3 regions of the Lysinibacillus sp. 2017 genome follow, and region 2 is predicted to be linked to each of the others. Evidence: riboswitches for the same ligand, from Rfam matches in the RefSeq annotation. Region 2 holds a riboswitch; each other region holds the start of a gene.
What was found. A riboswitch is a leader RNA that binds a small molecule or an ion and turns the genes downstream of it on or off. The one in region 2 is predicted to bind cobalamin.

Region 1: linked by a shared signal. The riboswitch ahead of DCE79_RS05245 (hypothetical protein) and the one ahead of DCE79_RS02200 (ABC transporter substrate-binding protein) in region 2 are both predicted to bind cobalamin.
Region 3: linked by a shared signal. The riboswitch ahead of DCE79_RS09930 (glutaredoxin family protein) and the one ahead of DCE79_RS02200 (ABC transporter substrate-binding protein) in region 2 are both predicted to bind cobalamin.

Annotation. Positions count from the first base shown of each region.
Region 1 covers NZ_CP029002.1:1,165,962-1,172,755, forward strand. Annotated here, with positions in the region: gene DCE79_RS05235 (metal ABC transporter permease) at 1-626, shown strand, start outside; gene DCE79_RS05240 (Fur family transcriptional regulator) at 623-1,033, shown strand; cobalamin riboswitch at 1,120-1,301, shown strand; gene DCE79_RS05245 (hypothetical protein) at 1,465-2,010, shown strand; gene DCE79_RS05250 (ABC transporter substrate-binding protein) at 2,010-2,963, shown strand; gene DCE79_RS05255 (bifunctional adenosylcobinamide kinase/adenosylcobinamide-phosphate guanylyltransferase) at 3,032-3,574, shown strand; gene cobS (adenosylcobinamide-GDP ribazoletransferase) at 3,578-4,360, shown strand; gene DCE79_RS05265 (histidine phosphatase family protein) at 4,333-4,938, shown strand; gene DCE79_RS05270 (bifunctional adenosylcobinamide kinase/adenosylcobinamide-phosphate guanylyltransferase) at 4,881-5,309, shown strand; gene DCE79_RS05275 (ECF transporter S component) at 5,296-5,787, shown strand; gene DCE79_RS05280 (hypothetical protein) at 5,784-6,455, shown strand; gene DCE79_RS05285 (branched-chain amino acid aminotransferase) at 6,780-6,794, shown strand, end outside.
Region 2 covers NZ_CP029002.1:471,081-477,874, reverse strand. Annotated here, with positions in the region: gene DCE79_RS02205 (FecCD family ABC transporter permease) at 1-801, opposite strand, end outside; gene DCE79_RS02200 (ABC transporter substrate-binding protein) at 794-1,753, opposite strand; cobalamin riboswitch at 1,947-2,134, opposite strand; gene DCE79_RS02195 (amino acid ABC transporter ATP-binding protein) at 2,212-2,967, opposite strand; gene DCE79_RS02190 (amino acid ABC transporter permease) at 2,979-3,689, opposite strand; gene DCE79_RS02185 (amino acid ABC transporter permease) at 3,701-4,411, opposite strand; gene DCE79_RS02180 (transporter substrate-binding domain-containing protein) at 4,490-5,350, opposite strand; gene DCE79_RS02175 (acyl-CoA dehydrogenase family protein) at 5,347-6,525, opposite strand.
Region 3 covers NZ_CP029002.1:2,063,505-2,070,298, reverse strand. Annotated here, with positions in the region: gene nrdE (class 1b ribonucleoside-diphosphate reductase subunit alpha) at 1-1,798, opposite strand, end outside; gene DCE79_RS18725 (class Ib ribonucleoside-diphosphate reductase assembly flavoprotein NrdI) at 1,795-2,001, opposite strand; gene DCE79_RS09930 (glutaredoxin family protein) at 2,159-2,383, opposite strand; cobalamin riboswitch at 2,522-2,705, opposite strand; gene dut (dUTP diphosphatase) at 2,889-3,326, shown strand; gene DCE79_RS09920 (zinc ribbon domain-containing protein) at 3,522-3,959, shown strand; gene DCE79_RS09915 (LacI family DNA-binding transcriptional regulator) at 4,143-5,138, shown strand; gene DCE79_RS09910 (aldehyde dehydrogenase family protein) at 5,286-6,716, shown strand; gene DCE79_RS09905 (iron-containing alcohol dehydrogenase) at 6,717-6,794, shown strand, end outside.

The sequences.
Region 1 (6,794 bases), 690 kb from region 2:
GCTCGATTTTAATTGAACGTCTGCGTAGCCTGTACAAGCATTATGAAGAATTAGCGATTCCTATAATTATGTCTGGTGGTATTGGAATTAGTGCCATCTTAATTTCACTAGCTAGTGGCTTTAATACCGACTTAATGAGTTATTTATTTGGTTCAGTATCGGCTGTATCGAGGCAGGATTTATATGTTGTACTAGCAATTGCTGTTGTCGTTGTCATTTTCCTAATGATTTTCTTTAAGGAATTATTCGTCTTATCATTTGATGAAGAGTATGCCAAAGCGAGTGGTTTACCAGCAAAATCTATTCACTTATTATTCATGGTCGTTGTTGCCCTAGTAATTGCAGCAAGTATGCGCATCGTCGGAATTTTACTTGTATCCAGTTTAATGACATTACCAGTTGCGGCTGCGATGCGTTTAGCGCGCGGCTTTAAACAAGCGATTATTTACTCGATTGTTTTTGGGGAATTAGCGGTAATTATCGGATTGATTTCAGCGTTTTATTTAAATTTAGCACCTGGTGGAACAATTGTTGTTACATCGATTGTTATTTTATTATTGGTCATTTTATTTAAGAAATTGGCATTAAAGCTAACGACTAAAACGGAAGGGGAAGAAGTGCGATGAACGTATCACGTGCGTGGAAAATATTAAAAGACAAAGGCTACAAAAAAACAGATAAACGAGAGTTGATTTTGGGTATGTTTGCTGCCACGGAAAAATATTTAACTGCTCGTGATTTGTTAGATGTACTAAAAAAAGACTTTCCAGGCATGAGTTTTGACACGATTTATCGAAACTTAGCCACGTTTGTAGAATTAGATATTTTAGAAGAAACAGAGTTAAATGGTGAGCGTAATTTCCGTATGCATTGTGAATCGGATCATCACCATCATCATTTTATTTGTCGCGATTGCGGCGATGTCAAGGAATTATCCATTTGCCCAATGGAAATGCTTGGTGAAAAATTGCCTGGCTATGAAGTGGAAGCACATAAGTTTGAGATTTATGGAAAATGTCCAAAATGTCTTTGATTTTTGCTAGTTATGTTAAGAAATTATCTATAACGATAAACTATTTGCATAATTTTGAAGTTATGTTAAAGTGAATTACAAATTGAATAAGTTTGCAGGGAAAAGATGCATAATGCATAAATGGGAATTCGGTGTAAATCCGAAGCTATGTCCGTAACTGTAAGCGCTGATGAATTTGAGTGATTAGACCACTGCTTTTAGCGGGAAGGTACTCAATAGTAAAGGGAAGCGCGAAGCCAGGAGACCAATCTTTTTCTTATCGTAACACACCTCTTCGGAATTAAAGAGAATGTACGGCAATTATGAAGCGTCACGAACGGTACTATTTTTGTATACCTTTTATTGATATTTTATGAGCCATCCATTTTCTTGGATGGCTTTTTTTTATGGCCATCTCAAGTTTTTAAGAGGATTTAGAAAGGGGGGATTTTATGAAGAAAGATATTCGTTATTCATGCTATCCATTTATGCGTGAAAAAAGTTCATTAGTTGATTATGAAATACGTACAGATTCATTAACATCCAGAATCGGCGCTGTATTACCTGCAATACTTGATGATGAGCTAGCAACTGTTGTATTAGAAGATTTACGCGTTATTCATCCGCTTGCGTATCATGTGAATGGCTCAGTACGCGGAAAATTGGCCATTACCGAGGAAAATCTAAATTGGTTAAGCGCGCGTTATGATTTTTATGTTAAACAGGTGGAACAGACAATTCAACAATTTTTGTTACCTCAAGGGGTAGAAAGTGCTGCAAGGCTTCATATATGTCGAAGTGAAGCGAAAAAATCATACCGTGCTTTACATAAAGTAAGTGAAGAGCGAGATGTACCAGAAATCCTATTTGACTTTTTAGGGTTACTAGCGAATGTCTTGTTCGTAATGGCAGTTTACATGAACAAGCAACATGCACATGAAGAAATTCCATTCATCAGCAAATCTTATCCGATGAAAAAGAAAAAAGGGGAATCATAATGAAATTCAAAATGAAATGGGCCACACCACTTGCAGTAGCACTACTATTAGCGGCATGTGGTAATGACGAGAGCACGACAAGTGAAGCATCAAAAGAACAAGAAACAGTTCAAGAAGCAGCCGCTGAAGGTCCTTATACAGTAGTCGATGACCGCGGTGTGGAAGTAACATTTGATGAAGTACCAGAAACAATTGTTTCGTTACAACCAAGTAACACGGAAATTTTATTTGAGCTTGGCGTGGGTGAGAAAATCGTCGGTGCAACAGACTATGACACATACCCTGAAGCAGCACAAAAAATTGAGCGCGTATCGGATTCAATGGCGATCAACGCAGAACGTATTGTTGAGTTAAACCCGGATGTCATTGTTGCCTATACAATTGGTGATGAAGCGCAAATTGCACAATTAGAAGATGCAGGCTTAAACGTATTTGTCATTGCTTCGGCAACGTCATTTGACGATGTGTACACGGACATTATTCAATTATCAGAAGTAATGGGCGTTGAAGAAAAAGGCGAAGAAGTCGTAGCGACCATTCAAACACAAATTAAAGAAGTACAAGATAAAACGGCCAAGTTAGAAACAAAGAAAAAAGTTTACTATGAGATTTCTCCAGCCCCAGATCTTTGGACTACTGGTAGCGGCACATTCCAGCAGGAAATCATGGACGTGGCAGGTATTGAAAATGTATTTGCTGACCAAGCAAGCTGGATAAGCGTGACAGAAGAAGATGTCATTACACGTAATCCAGAAGTAATCTTAACCACTTCTAACTATTTAGAAGATGCAACGGCTGAAATTTTAGGACGTGCAGGTTGGGATCAAATAAGGGCCGTACAAACTAAACAAGTTTATTTAGTCGATGGCGATGTAATGTCTCGTCCAGCGCCACGTATTGGTGAGGCTGTTCAAATTATGGCAGAAACGGTTTACCCAGAATTATTCAAATAGGATTACAATAAAAGAACAAGCTCGCCAATTGAGCTTGTTTTTTTATTATTTAAAGGTGGTGAGCGAAAATGATTTTTATAACAGGTGGCGTCAGAAGTGGTAAAAGTGCATTTGCTGAACAAACTGCAGCACAGTTTGGCGTTGAAAAGCGATATACCTATATTGCGACAGGTGTTGCTTTCGATGAAGAAATGACACATCGCATTGCCCGTCATCAGCAGGATCGTCAGACACAAATTTTATCTTGGCAAACAATTGAGATGCAGTGTGAATTTCCTAATACATTAAACATGTTAACGGAGCAGGATGTTGTTCTTTTTGAATGTGTTACAACTTGGCTTTCAAATGTTCTTTTTCATGCAGAAAGTATTCAAGAGCCCCAATGTTTTATTACGGAGCAAATCAAGGCATTTCAAAAACAACTACGCTTTTTGATCGAACAAGGTGTTAAAATAATTATTGTTTCCAATGAAGTGTTAGATGAGCCAGCTTCAGCTTATGAAGAAGTGAATTTGTACCGCAAAACATTAGGGGAACTTCATCAGTGGCTAGTAAAGCACAGTACAGAAGCGTATGAAGTACAATTTCAGCTTGTACAGCGTTGGAAGTAGGGAGTGAGCAAGTTGAAAAATAGTGGAATAGGCTTTTTACTCGCATGGCAGTTTTTTTCAGCCATCCCTGTGAAAAAGCAATTAGATATGAATAAGAAGTCGGTCACTTGGATGTATGCGTTTTTGCCGATTATTGGGCTATTAATGGGTGCACTATTAAGTGGTGGTGCTTATTTGTTATGGAGCTATAGTGAGATTTCGAATGGGTTAATAGCCATTTTACTCGTTGTAGGCATGATTTTTCTGACAGGTGGGCTACATTTAGACGGTTGGATTGATATGAGTGATGCCTTTTTTTCTTATGGAAAAAAAGAAAAGCGATTAGAAATTTTAGATGATCCACGAACGGGTGCATTTGGCGTAATTAGTATCGCTTGCTTGTTATTATTGAAAGTTGGATTTGTTTACGAAGCCTTTGCAAAGGGTCAATTTGAAAGCATACCATTTATCGTCTTCATTCCTTTTCTCGCACGCGTAGGAATGCTTATCTACTTTTTAACAATGCCTACATCGAAACAAAAAGGCTTGGCAGCTTATTTTAAAGGGGTAGTCTTACCGAAACAATTAAGCACGATTTTATGCTTCTTAGGAATCGTCGCATTTGCTGTGTGGATTTATTTTGAACTCTTCCATTTCTTTATCTTTGTGCTGATCATGTTATGTGCGGTATTCATGTATCGTAAATGGTCGATGAAGCATTTTGGTGGAATGAGTGGTGATCTTCTTGGTGCATTAGGAGAAGGTATGGAGGTGCTCTTATGGTTAGCGGTGTTATTCTTCATTTAATTCGTCATGAAAAAACTCAGGCAAATAATGAGCGAAAATATATTGGTTGGACAGATGAACCAATCGTCAAGAAAGTTCTAGGTGATTTACCGATTTCAGCACAAATAGTCTATGGAAGTGATTTGCTTCGCTGTAAACAAACGGCAGCTTGCTATTTCCCAAAGGCTACGTATGTTCCGCAAAGGGACTTGCGTGAGTTGAATTTTGGTGAATTTGAAATGTGTACATATGAGCAGTTAAAAGAAAGTCCAATATACCGCGCATGGATTGCTGAGCCCATGCAAGTCGTTCCCCCAAGAGGCGAAGCATTTACCGAATTTAAACAGCGTGTGTTACAAGCAGTTCAGGTAATTGTTCAAAAAAATGAAACCTATACATTCGTTATTCATGGTGGGGTAATTCGTATTCTCTTAGCGTATTATGGATGCGAGCGAAATACATTTCAGCAAGTCATCGCCAATCACCGCACAATTTACACATTAAAATGGGATGCGATTGAACAATTTCTAGGAGGTGCCAAATGTACGTCATTCTCGGAGGAGCCTATAACGGTAAACGAAATTATGTCGAGCAATTAATGACAACAATGGTGTTAAAAGAGGTAATTGATTGTGAAGGCAAGCTACCAGATGTAGCAGAAGCCACTGCGAGCATACGATTTATCATGAGTGAATTTGAAACGCTTATAAAACCCTATCTTCATTTACCAGAAGAAGAAATTGCGAAGCTAATTGTTGAACAAATCTTACGTTTGAGTGAGATTTCTGAAGTGGTATGCATTTGCACAGATATAAGTCGTGGAATCGTACCGCTTGAAAAGGAAGCGAGACTTATTCGCGATACATGTGGACGTATTTATCAAAAATTATGTCACGAAGCACATACAGTCATTCGCGTTTGGTACGGGATTCCTCAATTTTTAAAAGGAGAACATCATGGAGAGAACTAAATTACGCTTATTAATTTTAACTGCGCTTGTTGCCACAATTTGTGTCGTTGGTAGTTTTATTAAAGTACCTGGTTTTATAACAACAGCCGCGCTCGATTCGGCACCAGCATTTATCGCCGCAGTATTTTTACCACCGTTATTTGCTGGTGCTGCAGGGGCGTTAGGACATATTGCAACAGGCTTAACATCTGGATTTCCACTTGGCGTGTTTCATGGATTAATCGCAGTTGAAATGTTTTTTATCGTTTATATTTTTACGGTTTTACATCGTAACGGAAATCATATGACAAAATGGATCTTCGTAATTTTTGCAAATGGCATACTAGCACCGATTCCATTTTACTTTTTAATTTCACCAGCATTTTATATTGGTTCGATTGCATCGCTAACAATTACGGCGGTTATTAATGTCATCATCGCGATACTTGTCATGCCGATTTTAAAAACAGTCGTTAAACGTGTAGGGGTGCTGTCATGAGAAATGCTATAAAAGTGCAGGATTTAATCGTTACAATCGATAATTCGGGTTGTATTGGCGATAAGAAACAGGATCTTGTTCAAGTACCAAATGAAATTACTGCGTATTTTACAGCGCGGACTGCTATTTTAGAGCAGTGGTGTGCTGGGGCAATGCCGGTGCAGCTATTAATGGCAAACTTTTCAGGTGATGTTGTTTGGGGGCAATATGTAGCGGGGATTCAGCGTGTATTTGATGAGATAGGTATCGCAATGCCACCTTTAACGGGTTCAAGTGAATCTAATTTTGACGCACTACAATCTGCCATTTCCTTAACGATGATCGGTAAAAAAGTTTTTTCAAGTACAAAAGAAAATTGCCTGTTTTTTGTTGTTGGACAGCCATTAGTTGGAAATGAAGTCATCAAAAATCCAGAAAAAGTTGCACAATTAAAAGAGCTTTACGAAGGGCTTAAGGATGGATGGATTTCAGCAATTTGGCCGACTGGCTCGAAAGGTATCGGCAATGAAATTCAGCGTTTTGTTGGAGAAGGTTATACAAGTGCAATCAATTTAACGACAACAGCTGGTCCATCATGCGCAGTGCTTGTCGCTGTTGACGAGCAAAATGTTCAGGAGTTTTCTGAAAGAATATCAGCGCCTATTGTAAAAATAACTAAAAATAAGTGACAGTACTGAATGAGTGGAGGAGTGAAAAGTTGAGAAAGGGATTATTTTATTGCATCTATTTTTTCACTACACTTGTTGTTACCTATATTGCTCAATGGTTATTTTACTTCTTTATAGTGGGATTAAGATTTACTTAGTTATCTTAACTTAATCGCATTTGATTTCTCAAATTTAGGGTTTTATATAACGAAAATTTTGATGCCTTAATTGAGTGGAAAGAGAAGAATTAAAATTTTGATCAAAATGATGAAAAATTATAAACTTTCTGAAAATAAGTGGTATGATAGTGTGTATTAATTCTAAATTATTTAAAGGAGTTTTATGATGACTACATATCAA
Region 2 (6,794 bases):
ACGTATCATATGCGGTACGACAAGCCCAACAAAGCCAATCGTACCCGATGCAGCCACAGCTGAACCTGTTAAAATCGAGCCTCCTGCTAAAATCATATATTTACTGCGCTTTACATTAACACCTAAATATTTTGCCCGTTCTTCTCCATAAACCATCGCATTCAGTTCTCGGCGGTTTAACCAAATCATGAGCACACCAATAATCGTAAACGGAATAATCATTTTGACATAGGGCCAGCCGCGCATGGATACACTTCCAAGTAACCAGCCAATAATCTCACGAAGCTGCTCGCCTGTTAATGCCACCATTAACGAAATACAGGACCCTAAAAATGAACTAAAAATAATGCCGGTTAATATTAGTGTTTCCATTTTCATTGTGCGGTCGACAAGTCTGGCAAAGCTTAATACAGCGAACATTGTCATTGCTGCGCCTGCCATACTAAATACAGGTAATGTAAATACACCTAATACGGGAATTGAAATACCGAAGAAAATTGTCGTAACAGCCCCGACAGAAGCACCTGAAGAAATTCCAAGTGTATACGGGTCTGCTAACGGATTTTTTAGTAGCCCCTGGAAAGCTGCTCCTGCAATTGCAAGGGACGCTCCAATGATTGTCGCTAAAAGCACGCGAGGCATCCGAATTTTCCACAAAATATTATAGGCTACAGGGTCTGTCGTTTTATCCCAAAGCGTTGAAAGTGGAATGTCAACCGAACCAAAAGAAATACCAGTCCATACACTGCTTAGAAGTATCGCAATGGATACAACATAAGCAAGTGTGTATTTCTTACTCATTAAATGCCTCTGGATAAATTGCTTCTGCAATCGATTCAATACCTTCAACAATTCGAGGACCTTGGCGACTTGTTGTGTCCCCATCTATTAGTTTCACATTTCCTGATTTTACAGCATTCATTTCAGAATATGCTGTGTTATTGGAAACGGCTTGTAAGTCGCTTTCATATGTTACTAAAATAACATCTGCATTACTTTTTACAAATTGCTCTGCGCTATATTGTGGCCACCCAAGTTCTGGTACAACATTTTCTATATGTAATAGATCAAGCATCTCATCGATAAATGTTTCTTGACCGGCTGCATAAAGATCTGGTTCAGCTCCGACTAAAACGAAAACGGATTTTTCCTCAAGCTCCGTTACCTTCGTTTCAATGTCTGCAATCCCTTCTTTAATAGAAGTAATCATGTCCGCTGCTTCTGATGTTTTTCCTGTTAACTGGCCGATTTGTTCAATCGTTGTATAGGTTTCCTCAAATGTTAGTGCATTTTTTACAACAAATACTGGAATTCCAACGGACTCAAGTTGGGCAATTGCCTCTTCACCGAAACTATATAGGCCCGATTCATGTGCTACTACTAAATCTGGCTGTAATGCGATAATCTGCTCTAAATTGAATTCTTGACCACCAATTTTTTCTTTTTCGGCTGCTTCTGCTGGATAGTTATCGTTATCATTAACCCCAATAATTTGTTCGTCTAGGCCTAAGCCAAATAAAATTTCTGTATTCGATGGAATCAATGAAATAATACGTTCTGGTGCTTTTTCTACTGTTACTTCTTTATCAAGTGCATCTTTTAACGTCATCGGGAATTGTGTCTCGGTTTGTTCAGTTGCTACCTTTGTACTTTCAGATTGCTCGTTCTTAGGTGTTGCTTCCTCTTCACCACATGCTGCGAGTACTAGCATAGATGCTAATCCGATTGAAGAGATTTGTTGCCACTTTTTCATTTTTCTTTTCCTCCTAATAGCTTAGAAAAGCATAGTTCATGCCAAATAGCTTGAAACGATGTCTTTTCTTATGTGGATTTCCTTGAAAATTTATACTTTCTTATCCACAAAAAAAGCCTCCTATAACCTAGGAGACTTGAACAGTAAATAATTCGATTAAAAATTATTCACCCCATCCTATCCTCGTAGGTTTTTACTTGGGCATTGTAAAGGCAGGTCTCCTGGCTTATGCAAGTAACACATATCTTTACCTTCCCGATGTGCATCAGTGGTCTAAAAAGATATGCTCGCATTTACAGTGGCGGGACCGCATCGGATTTGAACCGATTTCCCTTTTACTTCTTATTTCCTAAAATAAGAACCTTTACACTACATTATTAACTTGTTAATACACCTATTATAACGAAAGACTGTTCATTTGTATAAGGATATTCTAATTATCTGATAATTAGATAATATTAAATATGATACGTATAATCGTCTGGCAATACGCGGCGTAGGAATTGTCTTGTGCGGTCTTGCTTTGGTTGTACGAAAATTTCGTGTGGCGAGCCTTCTTCGATAACATTGCCTCCATCCATAAAGATGACGCGGTTTGCAACATCACGGGCAAAGGACATTTCGTGTGTCACAACGAGCATTGTTGTCCCTTCTTTTGCGATATCCTTCATCACCCCTAACACTTCACCAACAAGTTCTGGATCAAGTGCGGATGTTGGTTCATCGAATAAAATAATATCTGGATTTAGTGCAACTGCTCTAGCAATACCGACACGTTGCTGCTGGCCACCTGACAATTGGCTCGGATACGAATCATATTTTGCAGATAAACCAACCTTATCTAATGCCTCGCGCGCGATTTGGTAGGCTTCCTCTTTTTTCAAACCGCGCCCAATCCATAATCCTTCTGCGACATTTTCGAGTGCAGTTTTGTTGTTGAACAAGCTATAGTTTTGGAATACAAAAGCTGTTTTTTTACGAATTGCCAAAATGTCCTTTTTCGATGCGTGATGTAAATCGACTTCAATGGAATCAAAATTTGCCGTTCCCACATCGGCACGCTCTAAAAAGTTAATGCAGCGCAAAAGTGTCGTTTTCCCAGAACCACTCGGGCCTAAAATCACGACGACATCGCCCTTATCAATCGTTAAATCGACCCCTTTTAAAATTTCGTTTTTGCCGAATGTTTTATGCACATTTTTAATTTCTAACATGACAATCTCCCCTATGCGACCGCGACTTTATAGCGGCTTAAATGTTTTTCATACCATTTAAATAATTTTTCAACGATGATACAAACGATTAAATACACGACAAAAATATCAATATAAGCCTCTAAATAGTTGTAGCCAAAGTTCGCTTCAACCTTTGCCTTTAGCGTAATTTCCTGCAAAGAAATTGCATAGCCGAGCGACGTTGCTTTAATTAAGTTGATCGTTGCGGTACAAAGGTTCGGCATTGCAGAAACGAGCATTTGTGGAATGATGATTCTGCGATATGCTTGCGCAGTCGTTAAGCCAACAGAATGCGCCGCCTCCAATTGCCCTTTTGAAACAGTTTGCAACGCTGAACGAAATACTTCGATTAAAACTGCTGCTGTATTAAACGAGAAAATAATAAACGCATACCATATGGGGTTAATATCATAAATCGGATAATCAATATGATATTTTTCAAACAGTCCGTTTAGTAAAAGTGGAATCGTTGCATACAATACGAAGATTTGAATGATCACGGGTGTCCCACGCACGAATGAAATATAAATTTTCGCAATAACGTTAATAACAGGTAGTTCATAAACGCGAGCAAGGGCTAGTAAAAACCCAAGCGGAACGGCTACAAAAAGCGAAACAACGGTTACTAAAAGAGCAATTGGAACACCGCTTAACGCTACAAAAAATGTATCTACTAAAAATGACCAATTAATGAATTCCATATTTGCTCCCCCTACGTTGTTTTGATTGGTCGGTTCCCTTTATTAAAGTTTTTCTCGAGTACCGAAAAGATTTTTTCGATGGAAATCGAAAGCACCCAGTAAATCACAGCCAGGGCAATATAGATTTCAAGTGTATGAGTGCCGTAATTGCCTGCAATAATTAAATTGGCTTTCCCTACAACATCAATAAAGCCAATTGTGTAAGCAAGGGCTCCTTCTTGTAGCACGGAAATCAACCCATTTCCGAAGTTCGGTAATGCAACAACGAGCGCTTGTGGGAAAATAATTCTGCGATACGCTTGAAAGGGTGTCAAACCAACACTTACCGCTGCTTCATATTGTCCGTTATCGATCGCTAAATACGCGGAACGAACAACTTCCGACATCATCGCCGCAAATTGTAAGCTGAATGTGATGACAACAAAAACACCTGTAGAAATATTTTGCAAGTTTAGTCCAAATAGCGCCTCCGCAAATGCTGGAATGCCATAATACACTAAAAATAAGAGAACGATGGAAGGTGTACAGCGCATGATTGTTGTATAGCCATTCGCTAAAAATTGTAGAATTTTATTCGAGCTTAACTTTGCTGCAGCTAATAAAATTCCTAATAAGGTACCGCCCATAACTGAAAAGGCTACTATGTAAAGCGTGACCCATAGGAAGGGCAATAAAGCTGGTAATGCAGACCAAATATAGGATAGATCAAAATATTTCTCCAAAATCGCTCACATCCTTCTTCATAAATTCTCTTTTTACGAAAAAACTGCTTAAGCTCTTTACTTAAGCAGTTCAAAAAATTAACGGTTCACTGACTCTAATACTTCAAACAAATCTTTACCGTAAAATTCAACACTTAAATCACGTAAGGCATCTGTCTTTTTAATTTCTGCGATAGCCGAATCATAGGCATCTGCAAATTCCTGTTGTTTCTTATTAAATAATGGCCATGTCTTAATAACAGCAAATTCGTTGTAAACCACGTCATCTTTTAAATTGTAATAAGGGCCACCTTCTGTTAACACTTGCCCTGTAAATGCACCTTCAATTTGAACACCACCATCTACACGCCCTTCATTTACCCACTGCACGACGTCTACTGTAAAGTCTTCCCCTGCTTTTAATTTCACTGGGTTATTAGGATTTGCTTCGTTGTATTCAGCAATAATCGTATATTGCGCGTTATTCGCAGCGATTGGTGCTAGCGTAAAGCCTGCTGATGCAAAATCACTTAAGTTTTTAATATGAGCATTTTCTTTTTTCAGTACAAGACCTGCACTACTTAATCCTAAAAACTCTTGCGGGAAAACATATTTTTGAGTGCGCTCTTCTGTCCAAAAGGCATTTTTTACACCTGCATCATATTTTCCTTGTTCCACCCCGATTAATAAATCGTCACTTGTTGTCCCGACATACTCAAATTCATATTCTGGTAATGCCTCATCAACAAGCTTCATCACTTCTACGTCATAGCCTGTTGCATTGCCATTTTCATCTATATAAGTCATCGGTTTACTTGCTTGATCGTAAGCAACTTTAACAACTGTTACCCCATCTTTTGATGAAGCCGAACTTGAATCAGGGTCATTGCCGCAAGCAGCGAGTAAAGCGAGTGATGCAATACCAACCGTAGCTAATTTGGAAAATGTTTTGAATTTCATATAAGAACCTCTTTCTGTTTTAAATTATCTTGAATAGCTGTTTCTGCTAAACGTTTAATCGTTAAATCGTCCATTGGGGGATTATGCAATCCTGCACGCACGTCTCGGTAATAGCGCTGCAACGGATTTGAACGCTGTAAGCTTTTTGCCCCAACTAATCGCATCGCTTTATCTACTACTTCAATTGCCATATTGGTTACGACATGCTTCGCGATATTCACTTCATTAATGATTGCTGCTTTTTTCGATGGTTCATTGTATAGCTGTGCCACCCCGTAAATAGTAAATCGTGCATTTGTTAACGCTAAATCCATCTCACCAATGAGACTTTGCACATTAGGCAGCTGAGCAATGGTGCCTTCGATACTGTTCGGTGAATGGGTTGTGGCAAACTCTACTGCATAGTCACGAGCAGCTTGTGCAATACCTAAATACGTTGCTGGAATTAATAGCAGCCAACCATTCAACTTAAAACCTGTAGAATAACTCGGAATTTCAACCAAATTAGAAAGCTCCACACGCACATTATCGAGTACAAGGTCATCGCTCCCTGTCCCGCGCATTGAAGCCACATCCCATGTGTTCTCAACCGATACGCCCGCAGCTGTTTTTGGTACGAGGAAAAATCCTAAGTGATCGTCTTGTTCAATCCAAGCTGATACTAAAAAATAATCTAAGTCTGGTGCGCCACTTGTATAATTTTTGCGCCCATTAATAATGTATTGGTCTCCATCACGCTTGGCCGATGTCGCAGGCTTTCCTCCACGAACGGGACTTCCCATCGCAAATTCACTTACCGCACGATTGACTGTAGCTCCGTTACCCACTTCCTTACCAAACCAATCTAGCTTATCGTGGTCCCAATAACGGTTTTCAAAAATTTCACCGACATTTTGAATCGTCCATGACGCGGCTAACCCCGTGCTGCCACAATAACTTGATAATGTCTCGTGCAAAAGTACGGCATCATAGACAGTGAAACCTGCACCACCGTATTGTTTGGGTAATGTCATTTTGGTGTAGCCAATTTCTCGTAGCTTTTTAAAATTTTCAAATGGAAAAACCGATTGTTCATCGATTTGCTGGGCATTTTTTGTGAAGCTTTCTTTCAATGTCTCTAGTTTTTCTAACCATTGTCGTTGCTCATCTGTTTGTATAAATAACTGTTTACTCAAATAAAACGCCACCTATTTTTGTAAATTCAGTTCGTCATTCAACTGTTGAAATTAATATTACTTTCAGAATATTATGAAGTCAATACTTTATTCCGAGTTTTTTTATATGATTAATCATTTTTATTATAAATCATATGTATAATGGCGGTTTTGGGTGAAAAAATTTCATAATTTTCTTTATGCATTTTGAACATCTGTCAATATAAATTGGGTACGCTTTCTCCTCGTAATCCCCTGATTTAGCCAATAAAAAAAACGATTTCGACCTT
Region 3 (6,794 bases), 1.6 Mb from region 2:
CTTCCACCCGTTCTGTAACAGGGGCGATTGACGCCGTGCATGAACGAATATATGAAATACTTCCCGTCGGAGCGATTGCAATTCGATAGCTATGGAAAAGCCCATGCTGCATGACTTGCTGTTTTAACTCCTGCCACATTTGTGCTGTAATAATTGGTACATTTCCAAGTGCATTCAACACTTCAGGAGAAAGTTCAATTTCTTTCTTGTTTACATATGACTCAAAGTAAGCTCCAGACGCATATTCACTTTCCTCAAAGCGATAAAACGTCTCTTGTTTTTCTTTGGCAATCGCAACAGAAGACACAAGCGAATAGTAATTCATAGCTTCCATAAACGCATCGATAAATTCAATTGATTCCTTCGAGCCATATCGAATGCCTGCTTGTACAAGATGTCCGTGTAAGTTCATGACACCAAGCCCTACAGAGTGCATTTTTTTATTGGCCTTTGACACAGAAGGAACGTTGACGATATCGGTCATCGTCGACACATTTGTTAAAAGACGCATCGCAGTATCAACCAGTTGTTTAAAATCATATACTTTTGAAGCTTCATGAATATCAATCGAGCCTAGATTACATGACACATCAAGACCATATTCATTGGGCATATTTTGGTCGGTAATGACACTGGTTTGCTGATATTGTAAAATTTCTGTGCACAGATTCGACATTTTCACACGGCCGATTTGTTTTAACGGATGTACGTTATTGACATTATCATCAAAAATTTCGAACGGGTAACCCGATTCGAATTGCGCCTTTTTAATTTCTGTGTAAAGCTTACGCGCATTTAATCGTTTTAACTTGCGAATATTCGGATTGTCTAGCAGCTCGTAATACATTTCCGTCATCGAAATTTCTGACATGCGCTTGCCGTATTCTTTATAAATATCATACGAACTAAAGAGTACGATGTCTTTATCACGGCGCATTAACTCAAAGAATATATCCGGTAAAATAATGCCGGTAGACAGGGTAGCTAAGCGAATTTTATCGTCGGCATTTGGTTTCTTCGATGAAATAAAGCTCTCAATATCACCGTGGAAGACATTTAAATACACGACACCTGACCCATTTCGTTGTCCAAGCTGATTCGAATAGCTAAATGAGTTTTCCAGTAATTTCGCTACTGGCATAACACCACTTGCACGGTTTAAAATGCCTTTGATTGGGTCACCGAGTGGGCGTAAATCGGTTAAATTGACACCGACACCACCGCCAAGACGGGAAAGCTCTAAACAATAGCCGATATTTTCAGCAATCGAGTTCATCGTATCGTCCATTGTAAGTTTGAAGCATGAAACGAGCTCACCGCGCGCTTTTTTACCACTGTTTAAAGCAGTTGGAGTTGCTGGCTGATATGCAGTCATAATAGCATCAATCGCTTGCTCCGCTAATTTTTCATCGCCTTGTGCTAAATACAGTGAAATAATAACGATACGGTCCTCATATTTTTCTAAAATCTCTTTGCCATCACGACTTTTCATCGCATAGCTTTCATAAAACTTCGAGGCACTCATGAAAGAGGGGAATCGGAATTTATAAGCATACGCTTTTTTGTACATCTCTTTAATAAAATCCATCGAATACTGTTCAAGAAATTCCTTTTCGTAATAGCCTTCATCGACTAAATAGCGCACCTTTTCTTCAATATCAATAAAATAGCGTAGGCGTACATTCACATCTTCTAAAAAATAGCGGCGTGTCGCTTCTTTATCCTTTGTTAAATCTAAGTCACCTGTTGCACGGTAACGATTTAAAATGTCATTGTTCAATTTCAAATATTGTTTCATTGCTGTACCTCTTTCCAGATGGCGTGATAGTAGTTCGTAATCGCTTCATAATTATTCGTAGTGCCACGCAAATCGAGTTTTTGAACGAGTGGTAGTTGATACCGACTTGCTAAAAGATCACCAGCACGCCCAAAAAAGGCATGCCCAAAATTTCGGTTGCCACTCACAATAATCCCTTTACAAAAACCATGATGTAACTGCATAAATTGCGCTACAATAGGGGGATTGTCCCTAAACCATCCGTATACGTAAATAATAGAAATGGGGAATCCACGTCATTAATTTGCGTCAGATCCATTGCAGGTAGGCCAAGTTTTTGAACGATCGCGCGGACATTGCCGGTTCTTGAGGCGTAAACAATCATGCAGTTATTTGTGAAATACGATCGATAATAGATGCTGGATCAGCTAGCCATTCGCCATTATGTTCGAATACCGGAACTGTCATGAAGCCGGCGTTGACAACCGTTTCTTTTGCAACTGCGTCGTGATCAATGTTAATTACTTCGACTTGAAGATTTGCAGCATCAAGCTCTGATTTTACCCATAGGCATTTTGGACAAATTGTTTTTGTATAAAGTTTCATTGAAATATCCCTCGCTTACTATGAAATTTATTATGTACTGACAAATGGGCAAAATAAAAAGCCATCCTCGTAAAAAAAGGATAGCTTGAAATGGAAACGTCAAAAGAGCGCGCCTCCATTTCCTATTCCCCGAAGAAATGTCAGAGTTTTTATGGCGGCAGGTCTCCTGGCTTTGCGTCATTCTTCAGACATCCTTCCCATGCGTTAGCACAGTGGATATTTAGTCATCCGTCAGCATTTACAGTTGCGGGGACAGCGTCGGAATTGCACCGAACTTCCCTATTAAACTACATTTAGTAGTACCGCTATAAAAAAACACAATATATAGTTGTTAAGAGTATACGACTTAAAAAAATAAAAGTAAAGAGCACGCGTTAAAGTCAGACATTTCAAATAGAGCAAAAGGAGATACCAATTGATAATTGTTATTTTCAATTAGTTAAAATTAGTTTATAGTTAATTAGATTTTTCATCGTCATTTAAATTATTAGGAAGTTGGTTAAGCATGTCAATACATTTAAAAATTAAAAAAATTCATTCAGAGGCCATTTTACCAAAACAAGCACGTCCCGGAGATGCGGGAATGGATTTGTATGCCATTGAAGATAAAGCGTTAAATCCAGGTGAATTTGCTCTAATAAAAACCGGCATTCAACTGGAGTTACCAGAAGGAACCGAAGCGCAAGTACGACCACGCAGCGGATTAGCTCTAAAATACGGCATTACGGTGTTAAATAGTCCAGGCACAATTGATGCAGGCTACCGCGGAGAAGTTGGCGTCGTGTTAATCAATCACGGCAAGAAAGTTTTCCATATTGAAAAGCATATGCGCATCGCTCAATTAGTCATTCAATATGTGCCAACAGTAGTGATTGAAGAAGTCGATGAATTATCGAATTCAGAACGAGGCGAGCAAGGCTTTGGTTCAAGTGGCGTGAAGTAAAAAGTTTCGATGAAATATAGTTGTATTTTTAGGGCACCATTGGCATTTGTCATGGTGCTTTTTAGTGTGTAAAATTGTGCAGGAATTCTTGAACTATATATCGAAATAGTAATTTGGAAAGTCATTATTATATAAAATGTTTTTGAGACTTTTTTACAATTTTATGCGTAGAAGAAATAAAAGGGGTGTGACGATATGAAGAAAAATGAGTTTATTCCAGAAGAGCATAAAAGGGCAAGGAAAATATTTCGAATAGTAGGACCAGTTCTTTTAATAATTGGAGTCTGTTGTATAGCTATTGCAATTGCTGATCTTTTCACGTTAGGTTTTTTTGAAATGCCCAAATATGATTGGCTGTTCTTTGTAGGGATGCCATTTATATTTGTTGGTTTTGTCTTTTGTGGGTTAGGCTACGGTTCAGATGTGGCAAAATACCAAAGCCGAGAAATGGCACCAGTCGCAAAAGACACATTCAATTATTTAGCAAGTGAAACGACAGAAGGTGTGGAGTCAATTTCGCGCGCGGTACAGAAAGGGAAAAGTACGGTTATTAAAGCCAAACAATGTTGGAATTGCCAGGAACTCAATAAACTTGATGCGAAGTTTTGCAATGAATGTGGGCAAGAAATTTGAAGAATTGGGGGGATAAGGATAAAGAATGAATTGCGGTCACACTGAATTTCCGATATATTTAGAAAAACATATTTCGTGCCGAATAACGCGAAATAATGTCTCTTCTGTGGATATCCTTGAAAAAATTTATACGCTTTTATCCACTAAAATCGAGAAAAATACAATGATAGAAAGAGGAAAAAAATGGTTTCTTCTAAAGATGTTGCAAAATATGCAGGTGTATCGCAAACAACCGTATCACGCGTATTAAATACACCTGAATTAGTAAAACCCAACACCGTTCAAAAAGTTATGGAAGCCATCAAAGAACTAAAATATATTCCAAATGAACATGCACGTTCGTTAGTGCAAAATCGCACGGGCACCATTGCGTTACTTTCTGGTCCACTGCATAATCCATTTTTCGTAGATACAACAACAGCCATTGTTAATTATGCCAATAGCTGTGGCTATAAAGTCGATGTTCAATTTGTAAATGATGAAAAACTTTCACAAGCTTATGCCCGCTTTCTAGAAAGAAAAGTAGACGGCTTAATTTTGTCTTGTATTTTTAGTGATGATCCATTTTTTGAGCAGTTAGAGCATTTTGATATTCCGTTTATTACCTATAACCGCAAGCATAAGAGCGGTCGCTTTTTTGTAGAAATTGATAATGAACAAGCAGGATACCTTGCCGCAAAGCACTTAATTGATTTAGGTCATGAAACGATTGCGTGGATCGGCGGGACACAAGAGGTTAGTACATATGCGAATCGCTTTTTAGGCGTGCAGCGTGCATTCGATGAAGCGAAACGTGAACTAAAGGAGTCATATATTTATCATACAGATACGATGAAAACAATGATTGACCAAGTCATTGATGAATTAATGGCATTAAAAAAGCCACCAACTGCGATAATTGGAGGGGCAGACGCCATTGCGTTAAATGTGATGGATCTTTGCTTGCAAAAAAACTACAGCATCCCCGAGGATTTGAGTATTATAGGCATCGATAATGTAGAACTGGCAAAACATAACCGCATTAATTTGACGACAATTGGTGATGAAGAAGAAAAAAACTTAGGTTTAATAGCAATTAAAGAATTGATTGAAAAAATAGAAAATAAAAATAACTGTTGCATTGAGATTACTAAATCTGTTAATCTTTTTAATAGAGAGACGACCGCCATTCCAAAATAGAAAGGCAGTCCTCTATGGAAAAGATTATTTTTTTTGAAAGAAATGGTTACGTATTCATTTTCGTTCAGATAGGTAATCTAATTTTTTTATATAAAATGGTTACGTATTCATTTTAGAAGGATTTCAACAATGAGAGGGGGAAATGAGTTGGAAAAGTCAATGTATGTAAACGGAAAATGGGTAAAAACACAAGTATTTACAAGTCTATTTTCTCCATATACCAAAGAGATTCTTGCTGAAATTCCAGCCGCTTCAAAAGCTGAAGTGAATGAAGCAATCGATTACGCAGAAAACGCAGTCGATGAAATGAGTAAGCTTACGTCATTAGAACGAGCAGAAATTTTATATCATATTTCAGACTTATTACGCGAACATCGTGAAGAAGCAGCTCAAATTATTTCATTAGAAAGTGCCAAACCTTTAAAATTTGCATTAGCAGAAATAGATAGAACGATTGAAACGTATCAATTTGCAGGGGAAGAAGCAAAACGCTTAGTTGGTGAAATTATTCCAATGGACGCGGCGAAAACGGGGAAAAACCGCTTTGGCTATACAATCCAGCAACCTTTAGGGGTGATTGGGGCGATTACACCATTTAACTTCCCGCAAAATCTAGTAGCTCATAAAGTGGGGCCAGCAATAGCAGCGGGAAATTCAGTTATTTTAAAGCCAGCATCACAAACACCATTATCTGCGTTATTTTTAGCAAAATTAATCGATCAAACAAAGTTACCTAAAGGCGCTTTTCAAGTTGTAACAGGAGGCGGACGCATTGTCGGTGATACCTTATTACAAAACGAAAAAGTGAAAATGATCACGTTTACTGGAAGCCCAGCAGTGGGATTAGGAATCCGACATAAAGCGGGCATGAAACGTGTGGCGTTGGAACTGGGGTCGAATGCTGGGTTAATTATAGATGGGGACACTAATTTAGATACCATTGTACCAAAATGCGTAACAGGTGCGTTTTCAAATCAAGGGCAAGTATGTATTTCGTTACAACGTATCTATGTGATGGATGCGCAATATGATAATTTTGTAAACGCTTTTGTAAGTAAAGCGAAGGAATTAATCATTGGTGATCCACTGTTAATGGAGACAGATATTTCGGCGATGATTCATGCTGATGAACAAAAACGTGCTGCCAAATGGGTTGAAGAAGCCGTCAATAATGGTGCTGAAATTCTTTTAGGTGGAAAAGAGGAAAACGGTATTTTCCCACCGACTATTTTGGCAAATGTAGATCCTTTATCGAAAGTAAGTTGTGAAGAAGTATTTGCGCCAATCGTCATCGTCAATAAAATTCAGTCGATTGAAGAAGGCATTGAAGCGATTAATCATTCACAATATGGACTTCAAGCAGGTATTTTCACGAAAGATATTCAAACGGCCTTTGAAGCATCTAAACGATTAGAAGTAGGAGGTGTCATTATCAATGATATTCCTACATACCGTGTTGATCAAATGCCCTATGGCGGCGTGAAACTGAGTGGTACTGGTAAAGAAGGATTAAAATACGCCATTCATGAAATGACCGAAACAAAGCTCATTGTTTGGAATAACGAAGGGGGGATTTAAATGACTGAAAAAATTACATTTACGCCGTTTAGCTATATGGGCTGGGGTGCACTAAGTCATTTAGTTGAAGAAGTTGAA